One region of the Pectobacterium sp. HCp5_1 genome, then DNA from elsewhere that is predicted to be linked to it. Evidence: predicted binding sites of a transcription regulator. Region 1 holds the regulator's gene; the other holds the start of a gene.
What was found. Region 1 encodes CRP, which controls carbon source genes, mostly activating them, when cyclic AMP is high. Its sites were predicted from a motif close to ATGTGANNNNNNTCACAT; they were not measured.
Positions count from the first base shown of each region.

Region 2: rhaS (HTH-type transcriptional activator RhaS) is a predicted target of CRP. The motif match lies at 2,001-2,018, and genes of this name have one in related genera.

Region 1 covers NZ_JAUMIO010000053.1:1,872-14,193, forward strand. The annotation lists gene slyD (peptidylprolyl isomerase) at 1-310, opposite strand, end outside; gene Q3A88_RS20795 (YheV family putative zinc ribbon protein) at 431-625, opposite strand; gene kefB (glutathione-regulated potassium-efflux system protein KefB) at 876-2,687, opposite strand; gene kefG (glutathione-regulated potassium-efflux system ancillary protein KefG) at 2,689-3,240, opposite strand; gene Q3A88_RS20810 (ABC transporter ATP-binding protein) at 3,366-5,273, shown strand; gene Q3A88_RS20815 (LysE family translocator) at 5,340-5,942, opposite strand; gene Q3A88_RS20820 (hydrolase) at 6,049-7,089, shown strand; gene Q3A88_RS20825 (YheU family protein) at 7,086-7,322, shown strand; gene Q3A88_RS20830 (phosphoribulokinase) at 7,447-8,316, shown strand; gene Q3A88_RS20835 (OsmC family protein) at 8,430-8,837, opposite strand; gene crp (cAMP-activated global transcriptional regulator CRP) at 9,213-9,845, shown strand; gene Q3A88_RS20845 (aspartate aminotransferase family protein) at 9,994-11,220, opposite strand; gene Q3A88_RS20850 (aminodeoxychorismate synthase component II) at 11,340-11,915, opposite strand.
Region 2 covers NZ_JAUMIO010000038.1:14,517-30,478, reverse strand. The annotation lists gene Q3A88_RS18965 (CopG family ribbon-helix-helix protein) at 1-78, opposite strand, end outside; gene Q3A88_RS18960 (helix-turn-helix domain-containing protein) at 140-994, opposite strand; gene rhaS (HTH-type transcriptional activator RhaS) at 1,019-1,858, opposite strand; gene rhaB (rhamnulokinase) at 2,195-3,685, shown strand; gene Q3A88_RS18945 (L-rhamnose isomerase) at 3,682-4,944, shown strand; gene rhaD (rhamnulose-1-phosphate aldolase) at 4,949-5,773, shown strand; gene rhaM (L-rhamnose mutarotase) at 5,879-6,193, shown strand; gene Q3A88_RS18930 (methyl-accepting chemotaxis protein) at 6,644-8,221, shown strand; gene mgtA (magnesium-translocating P-type ATPase) at 8,674-11,385, shown strand; gene Q3A88_RS18920 (methyl-accepting chemotaxis protein) at 11,821-13,770, shown strand; gene Q3A88_RS18915 (carbonic anhydrase) at 14,366-15,001, shown strand; gene Q3A88_RS18910 (SulP family inorganic anion transporter) at 14,998-15,962, shown strand, end outside.

The DNA of each region.
Region 1 (12,322 bases):
GACCCTGATCGGTCTCAGCCAGGAAACGCATGCCAACCTGCAGCTCGTCAACGCCCATAAAGACATCTTTCGGTACGCGCTGAACCAGATTCTCATCATAGTTGCCGTAAGCATCGTTGGAACCGATGTTCACATCAAATTTCTCGCCCGCTTCACGGCCTTCCAACGCGTTTTCCAGACCAGAAATCAGGGAACCGTGACCATGCAGATAGTCCAACGGCGCGCTCACCGGAGACTCATCAACCAACACACCGTCTTCTGTACGTACCTGATAGGCCAGGCTGACCACCAGATCTTTTGCTACTTTCATGATATCTCCTACCGTTGGAATTCAAACTGGCGCAAATTGTAGCTGAAAAATGTCCCTATGTACCGTCTGGAATCAAAAAACGTCAACGGTTGGTGACAATGCCACCACGACACGCATCCCTCATTCTGGCCGGAAGATCCCGATAATCTCGTTAGCCTGCGGGGCGGATGCCGCCGCAGGTTCCTCTGTCTGGCTCTGGCGATATCCGCACTTCACGCACACCACAACCTCGACGTCATCTTCTCGTCCAACAGCAAGCGTGTCCTGCGCCTGACACGTCGGACACACCGCCCCTGCAATAAAACGTTTACGCATGATAACTCCCATTCATCTCCGCCCTAAAATCTAGAACCTGGAATCTAGAACCTATTCTACTAGGCGTTATTGGCGCAGACAGTTTGGACTCGGACAGCGCGCAGAAACCGGAGCGTACACGTAGTACGTGAGGATTTATTCGCTTCGCTCACCCTACGGGCCGCCCCAAGAGGCGTTCAAACGCAATTGCGTTTGTGCGAGCACTGCCCAGGTTCAAAATGGCAAGTAAAATAGCCTAGAGAATAGGTTCTTACTCGTCGTCCTCATCCCACACACTAGGCCGACGTCGCTCGCGCAGCATTTCCCGCTGGAAAATGTCCTCCAGCTCACGGCGAGCCTCTTTCACACGAGAGATTTGCGCGACATCCCCCGTCAGTTGCGGCACCAGTTCACGCAGCATACGCATATCGAGACGGCGGAAATGCTGTTGCGCACGCATCGCCTGATGGGGGTGCATGCCCACCGTCACCAGCGTTTTACGCCCTAACTCCAGCGCACTGGAAAAGGTTTCGCGCGAGAAATGTTTTACGCCCGTCTGTAACAGCTCATGGGCTTCAACACGCCCACGGGCCCGTGCCAGAATCTCCAGATTTGGAAAGTGTTGCTGACAGAGATGCACAATCTCCATCGTATCTTCCGGCGCATTACAGGTAATCACGATTGAACGCGCTTTATCCGCGCCCGCCGAGCGCAGCAGTTCCAGCTCCGTGGCATCGCCATAATAAACCTTATAACCATAGCTACGCATCAGGCTCACGGCGCTGATATCGCGCTCCAGAACGGTAATCCGCATTTTATTCGCCATTAATAAGCGACCAATCACCTGTCCGAAACGTCCGAAGCCCACCACAATCACCTGCGGTTCGTCGTCCTCGACATACGGTTTCTCATCCGGCACATCCTGCACGTTATAGCGACGTACCAGAATGCGGTCGATCAACTGCATCAGCAGCGGCGTCGTCATCATTGATAGCGTCACCGTCACCAGCAACAGCGGCAGTTGCTCACCTTTCAATACGTTGAATGAAGCCGCTGCGGAAAACAGGACGAAAGCGAACTCACCGCCCTGACTCAGCACCCCGGCAAACTGCAAGCGCTCGGAGCGGCGCATACGGTTAATTCGCGCAAGGACATACAGTACAGCCGCTTTCACTGCCACCAGCACCAGCACTGCAACCATAATCTTCACGATGTGGGTGTAGAGGATCCCAAGATGCAGTGCCATTCCTACAGAGATAAAGAACAGCCCAAGCAGCAAGCCTTTGAACGGCTCAATGGCAATTTCCAATTCATGCCGATATTCGCTTTCCGCCAGCAGAATACCGGCGATAAAGGTGCCTAACGCCATGGAAAGCCCCAATGCTTCCATAAACAGCGCAGAACCGAGCACCAGCAACAGCGCAGCGGCGGTGAACACCTCGCGCACGCCGGATGCCGCAATAAAGCGGAACAGCGGACGCACCAGATAGCGACCGCCGATTAGCATGCCGAGAAACGCGGCAACCTTCAGCCCAATCCGTTCCCAATCGCCGAAATCCCCCTGCACACCGGCCAGAATGGGAATCAGTGCCAGAGCAGGGATAACCGCCAAATCCTGAAACAGCAGAACAGAGAAGCCCAATTGCCCCGACTCATTGCGGTTCATGCCCTTTTCGCGCATCAACTGCAGCGCCATGGCCGTTGACGACATCGCCAGCCCCACGCCGCCAATCAGCGCGGACTGCCACGAGAAATCCGTCAGATACAGGACTCCGCCTAAAATCAGCGTACTCAGTCCGACCTGAGCCGCCCCAACGCCAAAGATCGAGCGACGCAGCGTCCAGAGCTTGGACGGATTCAGTTCCAGGCCAATGATGAACATCAGGAAAACGACACCCAGCTCCGAGAAATGCAGGATGGCTTCCACATCACGGATAAAGCCAAGCCCCCAAGGGCCAATGGCGATCCCTGCGATCAAATAGCCCAGTACGGCACCAATGCCTAATCGAGCAGCAATCGGTACAGCTACGACCGCCACAAACAAAAATAAAACTCCGGCGGTCAGTAGCGCGGAACTCTCCATATCAGCGTTCCTCTTCAGGTAAAGGGGAGGATAGCCATTCACCGTAAGCTCTGGCTTGACTCAACAACACATCAGGCTGTAGCCGACGCGCCCAGTAAACAATCATGGGATGCATCCAATGCATACGGCACATGGCTGCCGTCAGCTCAAACGGACGTAGCAAATCATCCATCGGGTAGCGATTGCTCCCGTCAGCGTGGTAGGCATCTTCCGGCTCACCCGTAGTAATCACCGAGCGCCAATATTTCCCCGCCAGCGCATTCCCGCCGATCCCATTGGCAAAACCACGGGATAACACCCTATCGAGCCACTCTTTCAGCAAAGCCGGACAGCTATAGGTATAAAATGGATGTTGGAAAACAATGACCTGATGCTCACGCAGTAGCTGCTGCTCATGATGAATATCGATAAAAAAGTCAGGATAGTGTGCGTAAAGATCGTGCACAGTTACATTCGCCAACTGCTGAGCCGGTTGCAATAAGATCCGGTTCGCTACCGAGTCCTGTGGTTCCGGATGGGCATACAGCAGCAAAATCTTCGGTGGCTGCGACATCATTCCCCTCCAAAGCGTCGTCATAATAATCGTTTTCCGTTACCATGCAGCGCAACGACTAAAAACAGGGCACCGCGTGTCCTGATATGTCCATAATTTAACATACTCTGAACATACGGCGCTTTATGATTGTTTTCTCTTCACTGCAAATTCGACGTGGTGTGCGCGTTCTGATCGACAACGCGACAGCAACGGTTAATCCCGGCCAGAAAGTCGGTCTGGTTGGCAAAAACGGCTGTGGTAAATCTACGCTGCTGTCATTACTGAAAGGTGAAATCAGCGCCGATGGTGGCAGTGCGACCTTCCCGCAAAACTGGTCACTGGCTTGGGTCAATCAGGAAACGCCTGCGTTAGACAAACCCGCGCTGGATTACGTGATTGACGGCGACCGTGAGTTTCGCCAGTTGGAAGCCGCGTTGCAGACCGCCAACGAAGAGAACGACGGCAACGCCATCGCTACGCTGCACGGCAAGCTGGATGCGATTCAGGCCTGGACGATTCAGGCCAGAGCATCGAGCCTGCTCAATGGGCTAGGATTTTCTCAGTCACAGTTGCAACAGCCCGTCAGCGCCTTTTCCGGCGGCTGGCGGATGCGTCTGAATCTGGCACAGGCTCTGATCTGTCGTTCAGACCTGCTGCTGCTGGATGAACCGACCAACCACCTCGATCTGGATGCGGTCATCTGGCTGGAAAAGTGGCTGAAAAACTACACGGGCACGCTGGTCCTGATCTCGCACGACCGCGATTTCCTCGATCCGGTGGTAACCAAAATCCTGCACATCGAGCAGCAGTCGCTCAATGAGTACACCGGTAATTACTCCTCGTTTGAACGCCAGCGCGCCACCCGTCTTGCACAGCAGCAGTCGCTCTATGAACATCAGCAGGAGCGCGTCGCACATCTGCAACACTATATTGACCGCTTCCGTGCGAAAGCGACCAAAGCCAAGCAGGCGCAAAGCCGGATAAAAATGCTGGAACGCATGGAACTGATTGCACCAGCGCATGTCGATAACCCGTTCCGCTTCAGCTTTCGCCCCCCGGAGTCGTTGCCCAATCCACTCATGAAGATGGAAAAGGTCAGCGCAGGCTACAACGACAAGCTGATTCTGGAATCCATCAAACTCAATTTAGTACCGGGTTCCCGTATCGGGCTGCTCGGCCATAACGGCGCGGGTAAATCCACGCTGATCAAACTGCTTGCTGGCACGCTCGCCCCACTGAAAGGGGAAATTGGGTTGGCAAAAGGCGTGAAGCTCGGTTATTTCGCCCAGCACCAGTTAGAGTTCCTACGTGCGGACGAATCGCCCTTGCAGCATCTGGTGCGTCTGGCAGAGCGCGAAACGGAACAGCAACTGCGCGACTACCTCGGCGGCTTCGGTTTTCAGGGCGACAAAGTCACCGAGATCACCGAGCGCTTCTCCGGCGGTGAGAAAGCCCGTCTGGTGCTGGCACTGATCGTCTGGCAGCGCCCGAACCTCCTGCTGCTCGACGAACCGACCAACCACCTCGATCTGGATATGCGTCAGGCGTTGACCGAAGCGTTAATCGATTTTGAAGGCGCGCTGGTTGTCGTCTCGCACGATCGACACCTGATCCGTTCTACTACGGACGATCTCTATCTGGTACACGACCAGAAAGTAGAACCGTTCGACGGCGATTTGGAAGACTACCAGCAGTGGCTGGTCGGCCTGCAACGTCAGGAAAATGCGGCTGATGAAACACCAAAAGAAAATGCCGCCAACAGCGCGCAGGGCAGAAAAGATCAGAAACGCCGCGAAGCTGAGTTGAGAACGCAAACGCAGCCGCTGCGCAAACAGATAACCAAGCTTGAACAGCAGATGGAAAAGCTGGGAGAAACGCTCGCAGCGCTTGAAGCTCGACTGGCAGACAGCGCCATCTACGACATCAGCCGCAAGGCCGAACTCACCGATTGCCTGCAACAGCAAACCAAAGTCAAAATCGAGCTGGAAGAAACGGAGCTGTCCTGGCTGGATGCGCAGGAACAGCTAGAGCAGATGATGCAGAGCGAGTAAATTCAGTCTCTCTCACCTGAAAGGCGTCGCGAGCGAAAAACCGCTCGCGACGTTATCAACGAAGCCTTAATGCCAAATCAGCAGCACGCAAGCGGCGGTCAGCAGGCCCATTGACACATTAAAGATAATCCACGCTTTTTTACTGCGCAGCAGTCGCCCAATCATCGTGCCAAATCCGAGCCAAATGACGCCGGAAACCAGATTGACCAGCACAATCCCGATGCTTATCGCGATCACAGACTGGTTATAGCCTTCACCGGCCAGACTAAAGCTGGCAACCGCGCCCAGCGCCATGAGCCACGCTTTCGGGTTCAGAAATTGCAGCAACCACCCTTGATAAAGCCGGATCGGCTGGGGCGGTGCAACGGACGTTTCCAGCCGTTCGTAAGCCGCCGTGGCAATTTTCCACGCCAGCCAGAGCAGATAGGCACTGCCGAGAACTTTCAGAATAAAGTGCAGCGAAGGGTAAATCAGAATCAAACCACCGACACCGAATGCCACCAGCAGCAAAATGCTCTGCATGCCCAGCATGATGCCGATCATCAGCCACAGTGAACGCATAAAGCCAAAATTCGCGCCCGAGGTGGTCAACAGCATATTATTCGGCCCTGGCGTGATGGCCGCTACCCACAAAAACCCCAACATCGAAAGAAATAAACTCAGTTCCATTATTTGTGGGCGCTCCTGACCCAAATGTCGTACCAACTGGCAGCATTGAAGCTAACAGTGTGATATTGATCGTACAAGAGCCGACAACAAGATTTCTATATCCTTTATGTATGATCATTTTCGTCCGCTGAGCGGCGCGCATAATCCACATCTGCAAACGCTATTACCGCGTCTGATCCGCCGTCATGCGCAATTCTCGCCAGTCTGGCAGCCACTTGAATTGCCGGACGGCGATTTCGTCGATCTGGCCTGGAGCGAAGCCCCTGAACAGGCACGGCACAAACCGCGCGTGGTGCTGTTCCACGGGCTAGAGGGTAGCTTTCATAGCCCCTACGCTCACGGCCTGCTACATGCCTGTAAGCAGCGCGGCTGGCTGGCCGTCATCATGCATTTTCGTGGATGCAGCGGTAAGCCCAACCGGATGAAGCGCATTTATCATTCTGGCGAAACCAGCGATGCCAGCTATTTCCTGCACTGGATGCAGGAGACGCTGGGCGATGCTCCTACCGCCGCCATCGGCGTGTCTCTCGGCGGCAACATGTTGGCCTATCTGCTCGCGCAGCAAGGCGAAGCCTGTTCACTGTCCGCGGCCGTCATTGTTTCCGCACCACTGATGCTCGAACCCTGTAGCCGTCGGATGGAACAAGGCTTCTCCCGCGTCTACCAGCACTACCTGCTGCGCCTGTTGAAACAAAACGCTGGCCGCAAGCTGGCGGCTTACCCAGATACGCTGCCAATTCAGCTACCGCAGTTGAAGCGAATCCGCCAGCTACGCGAGTTTGATGACGTCATTACTTCACGTATCCACGGCTTCCGCGATGCAGCCGACTACTATCGACGCTGTAGCGCTCTGCCGCTGTTGCCTCAGATACGTAAACCGCTACTCATCATCCATGCGAAGGACGATCCTTTCATGACGTCAGAGGTGATTCCCGATCTGTCGCAGTTACCGTCTAATATTGAGTATCAGCTAACGGAACATGGCGGGCATGTCGGCTTCGTCGGCGGAACGTTGCTGAAACCGGAAATGTGGCTGGAACAGCGCATTCCCAACTGGCTTAGCCCATTTTTGGACCAGGCCAGCGACTCTTTTCCTTCAGGAACCGTTTTTACTCAGGAACCCTTTGAATCAGGAAACATAGCGTGATTATTCCCTGGCAACAGCTCGATCCAGAAACGCTGGATAACATCATCGAATCTTTCGTCCTGCGGGAAGGCACCGATTATGGCGAACAGGAGCGTTCACTGGCGCAGAAAGTGGAAGATATCCGCGGCCAACTCCAGTCTGGCGAGGTGGTGTTGGTGTGGTCTGAGTTGCATGAAACCCTCAATATCATGCCGCGTAATCAGCTCAATTCTGGAGGACATGCTCCTTATTGAGCACGCCGAAAGTCGTGAAAGAACGCGCCAAACATGCTAACAATGATGACAATTACGTCTTTTTTGAGGATGCGCGCAGGCCTTCGGTCTACGCGGGCATCGCGATCACGGAGTCACGCACCTTATGTCACATCAGCATCCGATTATTGCGGTTACCGGCTCCAGCGGAGCGGGAACCACAACAACCAGTCTGGCCTTCCGTAAGATTTTCCAGCAGTTTGATCTGCGCGCAGCCCAGTTAGAAGGCGATAGCTTTCACCGCTATACCCGCCCGGAAATGGATATGGCGATTCGTAAAGCACGTGATTCAGGACGCCACATCAGCTATTTCGGCCCGGAAGCGAATGATTTCAGCCTGCTGGAACAGTCGTTTATCGAATATGGCCTGCACGGGCGCGGCCAGACGCGTAAATACCTGCATACCTACGATGAAGCGATTCCCTATAATCAGGTTCCCGGAACATTCACGCCGTGGGAACCAATGCCGGAACCCACCGACATCCTGTTCTATGAAGGGCTACACGGCGGCGTGGTCACTGAGCAAAACGACGTGGCACAGCATGTGGATTTACTCGTCGGCGTAGTGCCGATCGTCAACCTGGAATGGATTCAAAAGCTGATTCGTGACGTTAATGAGCGCGGTCACTCGCGTGAAGCGGTGATGGATTCCGTCGTCCGCTCAATGGAAGACTACATCACCTATATCACGCCACAGTTCTCTCGCACACACATCAACTTCCAGCGTGTGCCTACCGTGGACACCTCCAACCCGTTCGCTGCCAAATCGATTCCGTCACTGGACGAAAGCTTCGTCGTGATTCATTTTCAGGGATTGGACAATATTGATTACCCCTATCTGCTCGCCATGTTGCAGGGGTCCTTTATCTCCCACATCAACACGCTGGTCGTTCCCGGCGGGAAGATGGGGCTGGCGATGGAATTGATCATGGCGCCGCTGGTGCAGCGGTTAATTGAAGGGAAAACCATCGAATAAGCATCGAGATACACGGGGCGACCACAGGGGTGAGGCCTCCCGACGGGAACCTCCCCCGGTGTTTCCACTAATAGCAGGCTTAAGTGACCAGAATGAGTGCCCAGAGAAAGGGATTATTCCAGCACTCTAATTTCGTGGCTGTGCGTCACCTCAACGGCTTTACCCAGCATCAGTGCCACAGAGCAGTATTTTTCCGCCGACAGTACGACGGCTCGCTCGACAACTTTGTCGGTCAACCCTTTTCCCGTCACGATAAAATGCAGATTGATGTGGGTAAATAAACGCGGCGCGTCAGACCGACGCTCTGACGTTAATTTCACTTCACAATCCGCTACATCGTTGCGGCCTTTTTGCAGAATCGATACCACATCAATCGCGCTGCATCCCCCTACAGACATCAACACCATTTCCATCGGACTGGGCGCTTTATCACCGGAATTGCCGTCCATCACTATCTGATGCCCTGATGCGGATTCGCCTAAAAACGTTAAGCCTTCAACCCATTTTACCCGTGCCTGCATGATGCCTCTCCACTAAAAATTTTTTGAAAATTTATACCGTTACTGTACAAAAACCAGCGTTAATCAGCGCTTTGTCATGCTGAAGCGAGACAACACAAGACACGTCCTTCAAGCTGTGTTAAAACGAAAACAGAATAGACCTTTTCTGGACAAACCCAGAAACGAAGAAGATGATGGCCTGGCCAGACATACCCCAGCCACGTTTACGGTGCGGCAAGGCAGCAACCGGAAAATAAAGGGTACAGTGGTTTCAGTATATTCCCTGACGTCATTCTGCCTAGACTGAATTTTATTTTTTTAGCAGTAAAACACGCCGTACAGGGAACTCTGACCCCTGTAATTTGCGCAGTGAATTACAACAGAGGATGATAGCGAATGGTTCTCGGCAAACCGCAAACAGATCCAACTCTCGAATGGTTCCTTTCCCATTGTCATATTCACAAGTATCCATCGAAGAGCACGCTGATTCACCAAGGTGAAAAAGCAGAAACGCTTTACTACATCGTGAAAGGCTCTGTCGCAGTGCTAATCAAAGATGAAGAAGGCAAGGAAATGATCCTTTCCTACCTCAATCAGGGCGATTTTATCGGCGAGCTCGGCCTGTTTGAAGAAGGTCAGGAGCGCAGCGCCTGGGTGCGGGCAAAAACTGCCTGTGAAGTGGCTGAAATTTCCTATAAAAAATTCCGCCAGCTCATCCAGGTTAACCCGGATATCCTCATGCGTCTGTCTGCACAAATGGCAAGCAGACTTCAGGTTACCTCTGAGAAGGTCGGCAACCTCGCCTTCCTTGATGTGACCGGCCGTATTGCCCAAACCCTACTCAACCTGGCCAAACAACCTGATGCCATGACGCATCCAGATGGCATGCAAATAAAAATTACCCGTCAGGAAATTGGGCAAATCGTTGGCTGCTCGCGTGAAACCGTGGGCCGCATTCTGAAAATGTTAGAAGACCAGAACCTGATCTCTGCACACGGTAAAACGATTGTCGTTTACGGCACTCGCTAAGCCCCTGTCGCTGTACCCTACCAATAAAAAAGCGTGAAGCCTCGGCCTCACGCTTTTTTTATGGCGAGCTTCCTGCTCACCACCCTACGGGTCGTTGCTAACGCAACGCTGAAAAACGTTCCCTACGTTTTTTTATGGCGTAACGTAATCAGTTTGCTGCGTTAACAACCTGCGCGACGGCTTTAGCGAATTTCGCCATCCCCTGCACAATATCATCTTCATCAATGATCAACGACGGTACAAAGCGGATCACATTCGGCCCAGCCATCAGCACCATAAGCCCCTGAGACGTTGCCGCCGCCAGAAACTCGCCCGCACGACCATGCCATTGCGGTTTCAGTTCTGCCCCCAACAGCAAACCCATACCGCGAACCTGTTCGAATACACCGAACTGCTGATTGATTTTCTCAAGCTCACTGACAAAGCGATCGTGGCGATCCGCCACGCCTGACAGCACTTCTGGCGTGTTGATAATATCCAGCGCGGCTTCCGCCACCGCACAGGCCAGCGGGTTGCCGCCATAGGTGGTGCCGTGCACCCCAACCGTCATAGCCGATGCGATCTCTTCCGTCGTCAGCATTGCGCTAATTGGGAAACCACCGCCCAATGCTTTAGCCGTTGTGAGAATATCCGGCGTAATGCCGTAGTGCATGTAGCTGAATAGTTTGCCAGTACGCCCCATTCCGCTCTGCACTTCATCAAACACCAGCAGCGCCTTGTGCTGATCGCATAGATCGCGAACACCTTGTAAAAATTCAGGCGTAGCAGGCGTAATCCCCCCTTCACCCTGAACCGGTTCCAGCACGACTGCACAGGTGTGATCGTCCATCACCGCTTTAACAGCAGCCAGGTCGTTGAAGGGAACATGAACAATATCGGCAGGCTTAGGCCCGAAACCATCGGCATATTTAGGCTGTCCGCCGACCGAAACGGTGAACAGCGTCCGACCATGGAATGCATTGTAGAAGGAGATGATCTTGGTTTTATACGGACTATGGCGTTTAACCGCATAGTGACGCGCCAGCTTAAAGGCAGCTTCGTTGGCTTCAGCACCGGAGTTAACAAAGAACACACGGTCAGCAAAAGTCGCATCAATCAATTTGCTGGCGAGGCGCAACGCAGGCTCATTCGTGAAAATATTGCTGGTGTGCCACAGCTTTTCACCCTGCTGCTGCAACGCGTTCACCAATGCAGGATGGCAGTGACCCAGCGCCGTAACCGCAATACCGCCGGAGAAATCGATATACTCGCGGCCGTCCTGATCCCAGACGCGACTCCCTTTACCTTTCACGGGTACAAACTTAGCGGGTGCATAAACTGGCAAAATCACTTTATCGTGAGTATCCCGTGTCACTGCTTTCTGCTCTGCTGCCATTTGCTGCCTCACTCTGCTGTCCATCATACCGGAATGAAAATATAGTCAATAAATATGCATAAAAAATCAATTGCAGGCAATATTAAATCGGCTACTGAGGAGAATAACTTTCTATATCGCTAAATTTTAAGGAAATTATCCAAAAGCTGATGCCCCTGCTGGCTAAGAATGCTCTCTGGGTGAAACTGCACCCCTTCCAGCGGCAATGCGCGATGGCGAATCCCCATAATCTCATCACGCTTTCCTTCATGTTCGCTCCAGGCCGTAACTTCAAAGCAATCGGGTAGCGAGGCGGAATCAATAATGAGTGAATGATAACGGGTGACCGTCAACGGCTGTGCCAACCCCGTGAAAACCCCCGTATCGCTATGCGCAATCGCTGAGGTTTTCCCGTGCATGACCTGTCGTGCCCGCACCACGCGCGCGCCGAACGCCTGTCCCATCGCCTGATGGCCAAGACACACGCCCAAAATAGGCAATTTATCGGCAAAGTGACGGATTGCAGCCAGTGAAATGCCCGCCTCGTCCGGCGTACAAGGGCCCGGTGAAATGACCAACCGCTCAGGCGCAAGCTGTTCAATCTCACGCAGCGTCAGTTCATCATTACGCTTCACCACAACCTGTGCACCAAGCTCACAAAAGTATTGGTAAAGGTTGTAGGTAAAAGAGTCGTAGTTATCGATAATTAGCAGCATATTTTACTTAAGTTATTTATAAATAATGAATTTATAATTTAAGCACCCTTTTGATGCCCGCCGTAATACCCGCAATTTTTTTCAATACCTTCTTATTTGGGCTAAAACGGAAAAACCATTGTACCCGTCTCCGGCATGAAAGGGGTGTGTCAGATGCATGACACAGCAGTTGAGGTGCATGTCTCAGGGGATAATGGGGTCTTCGGCTGCGGTATGGAAGCCGCTCTCTGACTGGGTATAGTAAGCCCACGGCAATGTTGGGCTTGAAGTAAAGTAGTCAAAACGAGCCTTCATCACCACGCTCGCAACGACGTTCAACCTACCCGGTGATATCTGCTTTCAAAGACTGGCAGATTTACCACACGCAACTGAGCGTGTTTTTCCTTGCAGGCTACGGAAGTGTTTGT
Region 2 (15,962 bases), on a different contig from region 1:
ATCGGCCAACGTTTTCAGTCGTTCTTTAATGTCCTGATCGATGCGCAGCGTCGTGGTTTGGCGTGGCGTGTCAGCCATGATGTGCTCCGGTTAATATCACTGGTGTCACCAATGATATTAACCCTGAATGATGCGGGTGTCACTCCACATTCAGGAAGCGCTGGCGGTAGGCGCTGGGTGAAACGCCGAACGCCTGGTGGAACACTACGGAGAAGTAGTTGCTGTCTTCAAAACCGCACAACGCGGCAACGTCGCCGATGGTTTGCAGGTCATAACGCAGCAGCTCCATCGCCTTGCATAGCCGCAGCTGGCGCAGGTAGTGCGGCACGCTCATGCCGGTTTGTTCTTTAAAGCGCGAACGCAAGCTGCGGGCGCTGAAGTGGTGCTGTTCGCAAAAGGCTTCAAAGCGGAACGGTGCTGCGATACTGGCACGCAGCGCATTCATCAACATATCCAACTGATGCGCATCGGCCAGCTGTGGGCTATCCGGCGTGTGGCGATAGCGCGCAGCCAGCAGCGCAATCTGCAGCAGCAGCGCTTCACTCAGTTGCAGCGACAGCGCATCCGACTTCATACACTCCTGCCTCAACGCATCCACCTTCTCGCGGAGGGTATCCATACCTTCCGAGCCTAGGCACCAGTGGCGCTGGCTTTGTGGCAGCTCCCCGCCCGGCAGTAACGCTTGCCAGTCGGCAGATAGCGTCAGGCGATTGCGGATATAGAGAATGTTGTCCAGTTCGAGCCCGTGGACGGATTCATAGCTGTGGCGATCGTTCGCGGAGACATAGAACATATCGCCGCGAGTGATGCGGTAAGGCACATCATTCCAGAGGTGCAGGCCATTGCCACGCCAGACAATCACCAGTTCGTCGAAATCATGATGGTGTAGCGGAAACACAGGCTGTGGATGCCGTTCGGCAACCATCACGGCATTCTTGTCGGTGAGGAAATAGTCTTCAGTCTGTAATTTCAAACCCCGTATTACTGTCGTCATTCCCTCACCCGCAGTTGCCGTTACCTACTCTTCACGAGAAAACGCCTGATGGCGCAGTGACTTAGGTGCCTGCGAGAATGCCTTGCGGAATTGCGTCGAGAAGTGATTGCTGTCGCTAAATCCACAGGCGTGCGCAATAGTGGTGATGGAATCATCACTCTGCTGCAACCGCCGACGAGCCTCCAGTAATCTTAACCGATTCAGATAGCGTTGTGGCGTCATACCCGTGTGTTGTTTGAGCTGACGGTGCAGCGTACGCAGCGGCAGTGAGAACTGATCGGCCAGACTGCCCCAGTTCACCTCTTCGCTGTAGTTGTTTTGCAGCCAGCCCAGCAGCGCCTGTACCCCCTGACGCTCGGAGCCGTTGGCCTGCGTCTGGAAACAGTGTTGGCGCAGTTGCACCAGAATGTGCAGAAACAGGCTCTCGCTGGCGGCAATCGCTTCCGGTGCATCGCTCTGCGCCAGCTCCGCCAGACTGTTCATCGACTGTTTCAACTGCTGCATCCCCGCCGCATTCACCTGCCATTGCCCTTGCCACTCGCCGTTCGGGCCATACGGTAAAAAGGCAGCGATATCGGAAAGGAAGCGGAATCCGCGCGGCGAGCGGTACAGCATGTTGGTCAGGCACAGCCCTTCGACATCTTCAAACAGATGCCGATCGTTATCGCGAACGAAGAATACCGAACCGCTACACAGTGCGTAGGGCTGATCGTTAAACACATGGACGCCAGCACCCTGCTCCACCAGCACGATTTCCCAGAAATCATGATAATGCTCAGGAAACGCCGCTTGTGGGGTACGCGGCTCCACCGCAACCGTTACGGCACGCGAAGTAAAAAAATCATCACCACGAAGTAACGTCATTTCAGTTCTCCATTCAGCCTCTGGCAAAAGTGCGGCCTTTGAAAAAGGGTAGTCAGAAGCCACAAAACCGGCCTTCAAATACCGTCGCCCACACGCCATCTGACTGCTCTTTTTTTAAGATCGCACCGCCTAATTGATTGAAGTGTGGCAAGGATCACACCGCTTTTTCCCTGATTTTTTCATGGTTATTCCCTGAATAATTTCCCAGATTGTGAGCCCTTTCACGGTCAGCTTTGTCATTTTGCCAGCCGCCTGTTGTAGATGGCACTCATAGGAAGGTGGCTTCTGTTACCGCTCCTTACACTGCAACACATCCAACAAGTAAGGAGTGCGGCTATGGCGGTGAAGAATATCGTGGCGGTGGATTTAGGTGCATCCAGTGGTCGGGTCATGCTGGCAACCTTGCACACCGCAACGCAGCATTTGACGCTGAAAGAAATTCACCGTTTCAGCAATACGCTGGTGTTTCAGGACAACCATCACCAGTGGGATCTGGCCGCGCTGGAAGGCGACATCCTCACCGGATTACACCAAATCGATGCCATGGGTATCACCCCCGATAGCATCGGGATCGACAGCTGGGGCGTGGACTATGTGCTGCTGGATAAGGACGGGCAGCGCGTTGGCCTACCCTATTCCTATCGCGACCACCGCACCGACGGCGTGATGGCTACCGTCACCGCCGAGCTGGGGCGTGAGGCGATCTATCAGCGTACCGGCATTCAATTCCTGCCGTTTAATACGCTGTACCAGCTTAAAGCACTGTGTGACACATCATCTGACGATCTGAATCAGGTGGCACACCTGCTGATGATTCCCGACTATTTTCACTATCGCCTCACAGGGAATCGGGTCTGCGAATACACCAACGCCAGCACGACCCAACTGCTTAATCTGGAACAGAAAACCTGGGACAGCGAACTGCTGGACTATCTGAGCATCCCGCGCCGCTGGTTGAGCGATCTGGTGCAACCGGGACACGCTGTAGGGAACTGGACAGCGCCAAGCGGACAGCAGATTCCCGTCACCGCTGTCGCCACGCACGACACCGCCAGCGCGGTGGTCGGCGCACCGTTGCTGAGCCGCGACAGCGCCTACCTCAGTTCCGGCACCTGGTCACTAATGGGCATCGAGAGCGACACGCCGTTTAACAGCCCGCAGGCGCTGGCCGCCAATATCACCAACGAAGGTGGCGTGGATGGCACCTATCGGGTACTGAAAAACATCATGGGGCTGTGGCTGCTACAGCGCGTTTGTCAGGAGCGTGACATCAAGGATTTAGGCGCGCTGATTCAGTCCGCCGCCGCTCTACCCGCTTTTGTCAGTTTGATTAACCCGAATGACGATCGCTTTATCAATCCGCCGTCTATGCATCAGGCGATCCGCGACTATTGTCGTGAACACGGCCAGCCCGTGCCCCAAAGCGATGCCGAACTGGCACGCTGCATCTTCGACAGCCTCGCGCTGCTCTACCGACAGGTGGTACTGGAACTGGGCGAACTGCGCCACGCGCCAATCCGCCAGCTGCATATTGTCGGCGGCGGCAGCCAGAACGCCTTCCTGAACCAGCTGTGCGCCGATGTGTGCCAGATTCCGGTTCTGGCCGGGCCGGTCGAGGCCTCGACGCTTGGCAATATCGGCTGCCAACTGATGGCGCTGGACGCCGTCGCCGACCTTGCCGCATTCCGGCACATGCTGACTCATAACTTCCCTCTGCATCGCTATACCCCGCGTGCGGAGAGTGATTTTGCCGGGCACTGGCGTCGTTTTCAGGCGCTCAGCCAGCCAGAAACCGCCCCACAGGGCAAAAAGGAGACCACGCAATGAGCACACCTATTGAAGCTGCCTGGCAGTTGGCAAAAACGCGTTATGCCAGCATAAATATTGACGTAGAGGCCGTGCTGGAACAGCTAGACCAGATTCCAGTGTCAATGCACTGCTGGCAGGGCGACGATGTGGCCGGATTCGAGAACACCGGCGGGCCACTCACCGGCGGCATTCAGGCCACGGGGAACTACCCCGGTAAGGCGAGCACACCGGATGAACTGCGTGCCGATCTGGAACAGGCATTCGCGCTGATCCCAGGCCCTAAGCGACTGAACCTACACGCCATCTATCTGGAATCTGCCCAGCCCGTCGCCCGCAACGAGATTGCCCCCGAGCATTTCAGCACCTGGGTTGAATGGGCCAAGCGCCACCAGCTCGGTCTGGATTTTAACCCGACCTGTTTTTCTCATCCGCTGAGCGCAGACGGCTTTACCCTATCGCACCCAGACGAAAAAGTACGCCGTTTCTGGATTGAACACTGTCAGGCCAGCCGCCGGATTTCAGCCTACTTCGGGCGCGAACTCGGCACGCCATCGGTAATGAATATCTGGGTGCCGGACGGCATGAAAGATTTAACCATTGATCGACTGGCATTCCGCCAGCGACTGCTCAGCGCATTGGATGAGATCATTTCCGAACCGCTCGATCAGGCACATCACATCGACGCAGTGGAAAGTAAGCTGTTCGGAATAGGTGCGGAAAGTTTTACCGTCGGCTCCAACGAATTTTATCTTGGCTACGCAACCAGCCGCGGCACTGCGCTCTGTCTGGATGCCGGACACTTCCATCCAACCGAAGTCATTTCCGACAAGATCTCTAGTGCGATTCTGTACGTTCCGCGTCTGCTGCTGCACGTCAGCCGTCCGGTACGCTGGGACAGCGACCATGTGGTGCTGCTGGACGACGAAACCCAGGCCATCGCACACGAAATCGTGCGCCATAAACTGCTTAACCGCGTGCATATCGGGCTCGATTTTTTTGATGCCTCGATCAACCGCATCGCCGCCTGGGTCATCGGTACCCGCAATATGAAGAAAGCCCTGTTACGCGCGCTGCTGGAACCCACGGAAACGCTGCGCACACTGGAACAAAACGGCGATTACACCGCGCGTCTGGCCCTGCTGGAAGAGCAAAAATCACTGCCGTGGCAGGCCGTGTGGGAACACTACTGCCAGCGTCATGACGTCATCCCGGGCAGCGAATGGCTGCAACAGGTACGTCAGTATGAAGAAACCATCCTCACTCAACGTCAAGGGTAAGATTATGCAAGCAATTCTCTCTTCCTGGTTTGTACAGGGAATGATTAAAGCCACCAGCGACATGTGGCTCAAAGGCTGGGACGAACGTAACGGCGGTAACGTCAGCCTGCGCCTGACGGCTGAGGATGTGACGCCTTATGAAAGCGATTTCTACCCGCAGCCGCGTCATGAAGCCCTTTCACAGCCGATGCCTGCGCTGGCTGACTGCTGGTTTATCGTCACCGGCTCCGGCAAATTCTTCCGCAATGTGCAGTTGGATCCGGCCGATTCACTGGTGGTGTTGCAGGTCGATAGCGACGGTAAAGGCTACCGCATTTTCTGGGGGCTCACCAACGGCGGCCTGCCGACTTCTGAACTGGCTTCGCATTTCCAGTCACACATTGTCCGTATGGGCGTCACTCACGGACGCGACCGCGTCATCATGCACTGCCACGCGACCAATCTGATCGCCTTGAGCTATGTGCTGGAGCTGGATACCGCTAAGTTCACCCGTGAACTGTGGGAAGGCAGCACGGAGTGTCTGGTCGTCTTCCCGGACGGCGTGGGGATTGTGCCGTGGATGGTGCCGGGCACCGATGCCATTGGCGATGCCACCTCCGAACAAATGAAGCGTCATTCGCTGGTGCTGTGGCCTTTCCACGGTATCTTCGGCACTGGCCCGACGCTGGATGAAGCCTTCGGCCTGATCGATACCGCAGAGAAATCCGCCGAAGTGATGGTGAAAGTGATATCGATGGGCGGTAAGAAACAGACGATCTCAACCGAAGAGCTGATCGCGTTGGGTAAACGTTTCGGCGTCACGCCAATGGAAGCCGCGCTGCGCGTGTAGCAGATTTTAAGCATAAACTACTTTCAGCATAACATTAGCTTCAGCCTCAACTCGCCACGGCCTCACTGCCGTGGCGTTCTGCCAACGACTACGGGGGATTCATCCATGTTGCGTAAGGCTTTTGTGATGTCAGTTTTTCCTGACAGCCACGATGAATATCAGCGTCGCCACAATCCTATCTGGCCGGAGCTGGCCGAGGTGCTCAAGAATCACGGTGCACACCACTACAGCATTTTTCTGGATAAGCAGCGCAATCTGCTGTTCGGCTATGTCGAGGTCGAATCCGAAGCTCGCTGGGAAGCGATTGCACAAACGGACGTCTGCCAGCGCTGGTGGAAGCACATGAGCGACGTCATGCCCGCCAACCCTGATAACAGCCCGGTTAGTGATGCGCTGGAACCGGTGTTCTATCTGGACTAACGCATTCTCTGAACCACGCATCATCGTGTAGCGGTAATAACATTACCGCTGCGTCATTATTGTTGAAGCTATAAAGTTGAAACTATAAAAAAGAAATAATGTGTCATTTAATTAATGATTCCCGTTACCTATAATCGTGACTTTAACGGTATAAATAATTATCGATTATTGATGGCTATCACATTTTATTTTTCCTATTTGTGAAATATCCATCTTTCACATTAAAAATAAAAACATTTATTAAAACAATCCTTAACAACCACACTTCACTTAAAAACAATCCATTGCCAGTTTAAAAATAAACAGAATTTAGTGTCGCCATAATGAACCTGATTATTATTAAGTTCCGTTTATTCACCAACCTCTCTTTATCGAATTACGTATTATAAAGATCTTATTTTCTTTGCCGTTATCACTACTACCTTCTCTCTATAATCAATAAGAATAACGATGAAATTTTCCCAACTCACAGTGTTCTCTAAGTTATTACTCGGTTTTTCCGTCCTGATAGCCATGATGTTGTTATTAGGTGTGGTTTCACTACTTCAGCTTAGCGTTAATAATAACCGTATTGATGAATTAAGCAGCAGCAGCCTGCCCGGCGTGCGATATAGCCTGGAAATGCGTGGCGCGCTGTCTGAAACGCGTTTGCAGCAAATACAATATATCGACTCCAAAACGCCTGAAGAGCGCGAAGGTCATCGCAAAGAATTACTGCAAAATGCCGATGCCTTTCTTGCTGCATTTAAGAACTACCAAACCGTAGCTAACAGCGAGGATAAAAAAGCGCTGATTAAGGTCATTGGCGAAAATTTCTCCGGCTTTAACGCGGTCAACACCACGCTGGTTGATACCGTCAATCGGGGCGATCTGGTTGAAGCGAGTAAAATCAGCGGGGCAAGCTCATCCAAATATCGTAGTCAGCTAATGAAAGATCTGGCCCGACTGGTAGATATGGAAGTGGCGACGGCAAAAGATATCGTTGTCAGTGCCGATTCGACTTATCGGACGTCACAATACTCTGTCTGGGGATTGCTGCTGCTCGCCCTGCTGACGACGGCCGTTATCGCGACCGTTATCTCACGTAATATTTCGCGCCAGCTCGGCGGCGACCCGCATTACGCTCAGGAAATCATGACGGAGATTGCCTCCGGTAATTTGACAGCGCAAATCCAGCTGCGCCAAGGGGACAACAGCAGCCTGCTGGCCTCCATCAACTACATGAACCAGCAGTTGATGAGCATCGTGCATACCATCATGAGCGGCAGTGAATCCATCTCGCTGGCGTCCAACGAGATTGCTCAGGGCAACAGCGACCTGTCGCAGCGTACCGAAGAGCAGGCGGCTTCGCTGATTCAGGCATCGGCTAATATGCAGCAACTGACGCACACCGTACGCCAGAATGCGGATAACGCCAAAGAAGCCAGCCAACTGGCGCAGCAAACCTCCGAAACGGCTTCTCAGGGCGGGCTTATCGTGGACGACATGCTCAAGCGTATGCATGAGATCTCCGACAGTTCGCAGAAGATTGTCGATATTATCGCCGTGATCGAAGGAATTGCCTTCCAGACCAATATCCTTGCACTGAACGCCGCAGTAGAAGCGGCAAGAGCGGGTAGCGAAGGGAAAGGCTTTGCCGTCGTAGCAGGCGAAGTCCGGACGCTGGCACAGAAGAGCGCCAACGCCGCCAAAGAGATCAAAACGCTGATCGAAGGCACCGTCGAGAAGATTACCGACGGCTCAGCGCGGGCAGACAAAGCCAGCCAGGCGATGTCGGAGATTGTGCTGTCGGTGAAAAAGGTCACGGATATCGTGGCCGAGATTTCTCAGGCCTCCAACGAGCAGCATATCGGCATCAAAGAAATTAGCGTGGCGGTAGAACAAATGGATCGGGTCACTCAGCAAAACGCCGCGCTGGTTGAACAATCCGCCACGGCAGCACACGCCATGACGGAGCAGGGTGCACAGCTACGTGATGCGGTTCGTTTCTTCAAAGTTAATCAGGATCACATGCTGAGAATCCATTAATTCTCCTCTGCCCCGCCAGCAACCCGGCGGGGCAGCCACCTATTTCTGAGCTCTATTATTTCTAATAACTACTAACTCACCCTGTTTGCTTCATGAACAAACGTTGACGTCTGGTTTAGGCAAATGGGGTTATAGTTGCACCACTACACTACGTGCTGTGTTTTTACGTACCCGTTTTCTACGTATCAGGTTTCTGCGCAATCTGTTTCGTCAGTTGACGACTATTTTTACATCTCGCCGCACGGCGATAAGGAGACAACATGGACGAGCACCCTCGATGGCCCGGTAAACCGCATCCGTTAGAATAAGGACCGTCTTCTTCCCCGACCTCTCTGTTCTCTCCGTCTGCGCCGTTTACCTTCCTTAATACCTTAATTTTTTCCGCTTTACGTCCCTTTATCCGGGATGCGCGCCCGTGCGCGGCGGACAGGCAACATTAAGAGAGCAGCATCATGACCGATATGATCACGCAAACGGGGTATCGCCGCGCCCGTAAGACACCCACGGCCACCTTTGCGATTGCCCGCGAGGCGCAAAACAGCCTCGATCAAACACTGGCTAACCTGAATACGCATCTGCACGGCTTAAGCCATGATGACGTCATTGAGCGCCAGCAAACCTATGGCGAAAACCGCGTCGCCCATGAAAAAGCGCCGCACGCGCTGGTACAGTTGGCCACCGCGTTTAATAACCCGTTTATTTACGTACTGATGGCGCTGGCCGCGATCAGCTTTTTCACCGATTACTGGCTACCGCTGCGCCATAATGAAGAGACGTCGCTCACTGGTGTGATCATCATTCTGGTGATGGTGAGCCTGAGCGGCCTGCTGCGCTTTTGGCAGGAGTTTCGGACCAATAAAGCCGCCGAAGCACTGAAATCGATGGTGCGGACAACGGCCACCGTGCTGCGCCGCCCTCACGCCAGCGCCACCGCCGTCATGCAGGAAATTCCGCTTCAGCAGTTGGTTCCCGGCGATATTCTGACGCTTTCCGCCGGCGATATGGTGCCAGCGGATGTTCGGCTGGTGGAATCACGCGATCTGTTCGTCAGTCAGGCCGTCCTGACCGGTGAATCGCTGCCGATCGAAAAATACGACGTCTTCAGCGATATCAGCGCCAAAGGCTGTCAGCCCGCAGGCTGCGGCGGCGAGAGCGATCTGCTGGCGCTGTCCAACATTTGTCTGATGGGAACCAACATTTCCAGCGGCACGGCAACGGCCATCGTCGTGGCGACCGGCAGCCACACCTACTTTGGATCGCTGGCAAAATCGATTGTCGGCACCCGTTCCCAAACCGCCTTCGATCGCGGCGTGAACAGCGTAAGCTGGCTGCTGATCCGCTTTATGATCGTGATGGTGCCTGTCGTGCTGCTGATTAACGGCTTCACCAAAGGCGACTGGATGGAGGCGAGCCTGTTTGCGCTGGCGGTCGCTGTCGGCCTGACGCCGGAAATGCTGCCGATGATTGTCTCTTCGAATCTGGCAAAAGGCGCGATCGCCATGGCGCGGCGTAAAGTGGTGGTCAAACGGCTGAACGCGATTCAGAACTTTGGCGCGATGGACGTCCTGTGCACCGACAAAACCGGCACGCTGACGCAGGATCGCATCATCCTTGAACATCATCTGAATACGCAGGGTCAGGTCGACGCGAGCGTACTCCAGCTCGCCTGGCTCAACAGCGCGCACCAGAGCGGCATGAAAAACCTGATGGATCAGGCCATCATGCATTTTGGTCGTCATAATCCGGCCATCGCCGCACTGGGTCGCTATCGCAAAATCGATGAGCTACCGTTTGATTTCATTCGCCGCCGTCTGTCCATCATCGTTGCCGATGAACACAACCAGCAACGCCTGATTTGCAAAGGCGCGGTAGAAGAAATGCTGGCGGTCGCTACGCACGTGAGTGAAAACGGACAACGGTATGAACTGGACGACGAGCGCCGCAGTACGCTGAAAACGCTAGCGGAAAACTACAACCAGCAAGGGTTCCGCGTGCTGATGATCGGCACCCGTGAACTGAGTCCGGTGGGCAGCACGCTGCCGCTGAGCGCCGAGGATGAACGCGACCTGACAATTTGCGGCCTGCTGACGTTCCTCGATCCGCCGAAAGAAAGCGCCTCTGCCGCCATTCGCGCCCTGCATGAAAACGGCGTGACGGTGAAAGTTCTGACGGGCGATAACGCGATTATTACCAGCAAGATCTGCCGCGATGTCGGGCTGGAACCGGGCGAGGTGCTGGAAGGCAACGCTATCGATGCGCTCAGCGATGAGCAGCTCGGCGTGCTGGTAGAACAGCGCACCATTTTTGCCCGGCTGACGCCGCTGCAAAAATCTCGCGTGCTGAAAGCGCTGCAAGGGAATAACCATACGGTCGGCTTTTTGGGCGACGGTATCAACGATGCTCCCGCCCTGCGCGATGCGGATATCGGGATTTCTGTCGATACCGGCACGGATATCGCCAAGGAATCGGCCGATATCATTCTGCTGGAAAAGAACCTGATGGTGCTGGAAGAAGGCGTCATCAAAGGGCGCGAGACATTCGGTAATATCATCAAATACCTGAACATGACTGCCAGCTCCAACTTCGGCAACGTGTTTTCAGTGCTGGTCGCCAGCGCCTTTATTCCGTTCCTGCCGATGCTGGCGATCCATCTGCTGATTCAGAACCTGATGTACGACATCTCTCAGCTGTCGCTGCCGTGGGACAAAATGGATAAGGAATTCCTGCGTAAACCGCGCAAATGGGATGCCAAAAATATCGGTCGCTTCATGCTGTGTATCGGGCCGACATCATCGATTTTTGACATCACCACCTACGCGCTGATGTGGTTTGTGTTTGCCGCCAACAGCGTAGAGCATCAGGCCCTGTTTCAGTCAGGCTGGTTCGTTGAGGGGTTGCTATCACAAACGCTGGTAGTGCACATGCTGCGTACCCAGAAGATCCCGTTCATTCAGAGTACGGCTGCGCTGCCGGTGATGCTGATGACCGGGCTGGTGATGGCGCTGGGTATCTATCTGCCGTTCTCCCCGCTGGGGCCGCTGGTCGGTTTACAGCCGCTGCCGTGGGAATATTTCCCGTGGCTGGCTGCCACGCTGATTGGCTACTGTACCGTCGCTCAACTGGTCAAACGCGCCTATATTCGCCGCTTCGACCAGTGGTTCTGATCCCTTCTTTACCTCTTCCGGCGGGTGCGCTGTCGCCCGCCAAATCAGGAGCCGCTATGAAACCTTCTCGCCATGCATTCAGGATCGTTGTCTTCTTTCTAACCCTGATTTCAGTGATTAGCGTCACGATGCTTCTTACTGTCATCTAGACCGTAAAAATACTCATAAGATATCAAAATATATACCACCTTAGATGTAATATAAGTTAACGATCTTATCGCAAAAAAACAGAGAAAAAAGATATAAGCAATTAAATAATAAGAAATATATATTTATTGTTATGGTGGTAATTAAAATAGGCATGTTTTTTTAAGGAAATGAGAGCCTCAACGCTAAAACATTACATTATTAGGCCGAAACTAGAATAAACCCCTGTCTACTTTTGCAAACTGCACATGTCAGGAACGGACGACTTGCAGGCTATGGAGCACACCTATGAAATCCCTTCATCACATCTCGATCCGTAGTAAGTTCATTCTTGCCCTTCTCCCGCCCATCCTTGCCCTTCTCTGGTTCAGTTTTTCGGGTGTGGTGGAACGCCGCAGCACAGAAAATGAAATGATCCGTATGGAGAAGCTCATCACGCTGGCGCGCGATGCAGGCGAGTACGCTCACCAGTTACAGCGTGAGCGCGGCTTGAGCGCAGGCTATTTTGGCAGTCAGGGGAAAAATTTTGGCCCGGAGCTTACCACGCAGCGGCAAGCCACCGATCGGGCACAGCAGGTGCTTGAGCAAACCGCCGCAAACCTGAGCCGCGCCGAGCTTGGGGACGCCGTCAGCGAAGAGCTCGGGCGCGTCACGCAGAAAATGCAACAGCTCGTAGAGCATCGCCGCAGTGTCGATAGCATATCGATACCCGTTGCCCAAGCCATCGGCTACTATTCCGATTCCGTCAGCTATCTGCTGAATATCGTCGGGGACATGACTCATCTGGTCAGTGACGGCGGTATCGCCCAGCGGCTGGCGGCCTATTACAACCTGCTGAACGTCAAAGAACAGGCCGGGCTTGAACGCGCCGTGCTCTCCAACACGTTCTCTGCCAATAGCTTTGCTGCCGGAATGTTCGAACGTCTGAATCAGATGATTGGCCGAGGAGAGGCCTATACCACAGCCTATAATATGTTCGCCAATCCCGAGCTGCGCAGGGCTTTTGAGCAGGCTCTCAACAATCCTTCTGCACAAAGCGCACTTCAGATGCGTAATAAGGCCATCGCCTCTCCCGGCGGCAATTTTGGTATCGATGCGAGCCAGTGGTTTAACCAACAAACGGCAAAAATCGATGAGTTGAAAAAGGTTGAACAGCTCGCCACCAACGATCTGACGGCACAGGTGAATACCTTAGCCGCCAAGGCGCGCCAGTCCTGGATTAGCTATCTGGCCGGTGCGCTGGTTTCTCTGCTCATGGCACTCGGTCTGGCTTCCATGGTCATGCGCAGCATCAACGAGCAGCTTCAACAAACGCTGACGACCATTCGCGAGATGGGCGGGGATCTTACGCGCCGCCTGCGCGTGCCGGGAACCGACGAACTGTCGCAGTTGAATCAGGCGTACAACGCCTCACTGGAAAACATCGCCGATATGGTGGTGAGTATTAAGCGCAGCTCGCAGACGATCGGACAAGCCAGCAGCGAGATCGCCAACGGCAATCAGGATCTGGCGCAGCGTACCGAAGAGCAATCCGCTTCGCTGGTGCAAACCGCCAGCAGCATGGAAGAGATTACCGTTACGGTAAAACAAACCGCCGACTTTGCCGGACAGGCGCGTCAGTTGACCACCGAGGTGGACGATCAGGCTCATCGTGTCGGCACCATTACCGAATCGGCCAGCGGTGCGATGGAAAGAATTCAGGATGCCAGCCAGCGCGTGAACGCGGTGGTTTCCGCCATTGATGCGATTGCCTTTCAGACCAACCTGCTGGCGCTGAACGCGGCGGTTGAGGCCGCACGAGCGGGGCAGCATGGCCGCGGGTTCTCTGTCGTCGCGGCGGAAGTACGTCAGCTGTCGCAGCGAAGTGCCGACGAAGCGGGCAAAATCCGCGCGCTCATCGCCGACAGCATTGCCAGCGTCAGCGAAGGGACAAAGCTGGTGAACCAATCGAACCGGGGGATTAACGATATCGTCGCAGGTACCCGTAAAGTGCGCGATCTGGTGAATGAAATCGCGGTCGCCGCCGATGAGCAATCGCTGGGCATCGCGCAAATTAACGAAGCGCTCAGCCAGCTAGAGATGGTCACGCAGCAGAATGCGACGCTGGTTTCTCAGGCTTCCGTTGCCAGCCAGTTACTGGATGAACAGGCGATTAAAATGGAATCGCTGGTCAGCCGCTTCAAGGTTGACGACAACGCACCGCAGCAGCCTTTGCGGCAAGCGCTGTTATCAAGGTAGCGCATAGACCAACAGTAATGCTTTCTGTCCTTTTAGCCGGGCGATGTAGCCCGGCTCCATTTAATTATTTAGACGATATATCCCTCATCACGTCCCCCTCTATCTCTCCTTTATATTCCCTCTTTATCTCTTCTATTTATTTCCACACTTTATATTGGGTTAATAGAGATAAAATCCATTTTATATTTCCAAACATAATTATAATTGGTACCCTCGTCACTTTAATTAACTAATTAAAGTGGATGTCGATAACGCATTACTTTATATAAAAAGGCCTGACAATAAGGATGTAAATTGCAATATCAATGCAACATTAAATACCTAACCTCAAAGGAGGTTAAGTAAAATATCTTTTTCTTATCATAAGGAAATAAATCACAAAATATTGTTTTTAAAGGAATTAAATAATAATTCATTTATATAAATAAAAAATTAAAATATAAGAAAATTCTCAATAAGCGTCACGATTTAGAAAACACCAGAACTAAATTTAATTATGCACACCTTAATTAAGTGAAGGCTAATAATTAATGATTCCGTTTTCCTTCCCAACTGGGCGGGAATATTCCTGTGTTTTCTAAAGAGAGAGTTTACTTTGACGACATTAAAACCCCTATTAGCCAAAAACCGTAGTTGGGCTACGTTGCGTCGCCAACGCCATCCCCACTATTTCAGAAAGCACACGCAGGGCCAGACGCCCCACTCACTCTGGATCGGCTGTTCAGACAGTCGTGTTCCTGCCGAAGTGCTGACGGGTTCTGCTCCCGGCGAGCTTTTTGTTCACCGCAATATCGCGAATATGGTGGTGACAGACGACGATAATTTCATGAGCGTGCTGCAATATGCCCTCGAATACCTGCATGTTTCCCGCATCGTGCTCTGTGGCCACTATGGCTGTGGCGGTGTTCAGGCGGCAGTGAACCTACCCGACATGGGACTCGCTCAGGAGGATTCCGCCCTTTCTCGCCGCATCACGGATCTGCGTCAGGCACTTTCGCCGCATATTGCTGCCTCGCAAGATAGCGATGCCGATGAAAGCACGCGCCAGAATCAACTGGTGGAAGCCAACGTGCTGGCACAGTTCGACCACCTGATAGCCTGTGAACCGGTGCAAAAAGCCTGGCGCAATGGCGTCGATCTTGATGTTTTCGGCTGCGTCTACGACCTGCATAGCGGCCACCTAAAAGAACTCATCCACCGTCACGCCCAGAAACAGGAGGCATCCCCATGAATCTGAGCACACTCCGACATGATATCCCTGCGGGGCTCGTCGTCTTCCTTGTTGCCCTGCCGCTGAGCCTCGGTATCGCGCAGGCCAGTGGTCTTCCTCCTTTTGTCGGTCTGTTGACCGGCGTCGTCGGCGGTATCGTCGTCACCCTGTTCAGTCCATCTCGCTACGCCGTCAGCGGCCCTGCCGCCGGTCTGGTTACTATCGTCTCCGGCTCTATCGCCAGCCTGGGATCGTTTTCGGCATTGCTATTGGCGATCATGCTCGCAGGAGTGCTGCAATGCATTATGGGCCTACTGCGCGCCGGGCGTTTCATTACGCTCATCCCCGGCACCGTGATTAAAGGCATGCTGTCTGCTATCGGCATCCTGCTGATTCTTCAGCAAATCCCGCTCGCCTTCGGTTCGGATGGAGAGGACAGCCTGAAATCGCTCTTCGACGCCTCCGAACCGGGATTCTCCGCCAGCGCGCTGACCGTCTGCCTGGTCGGGCTGGCAATTCTTTGGCTCTGGACCACCAAGCCCGTGCAGAAAATCAGCGCATTTAGCTGGCTTCCCGGCCCACTGGTCGCTGTGCTCTTTGGCGGACTCTTTACCGTCTACGGTGAGCGCTTGTCCTCCGAAATGGTCGATAACCTACCGCGTATTGTCCTGCCGGAATTTGGCAGTCTGGAACAGTTGATGGGGGAGATGACGCGTCCTGACTGGCAGGCATGGAAGAACCCGGCGGTTTATGTCGTCGCGGTAACGCTGGCGCTGGTGGCTAGCCTGGAAACCTTGTTAAGTCAGGAAGCGCTGAAGAAAATTCGTCCACAGCACCCTGCGCCTTCGCCGGATAAAGAGATGCGTGCGCAAGGTATCGGGAACCTGCTCAGTGGTTTTCTGGGCGGATTGCCGATTACTGCCGTGATCGTACGCAGCTCCGTCAACGTCAATGCCGGCGCGCGTACCAAATTTTCCATCCT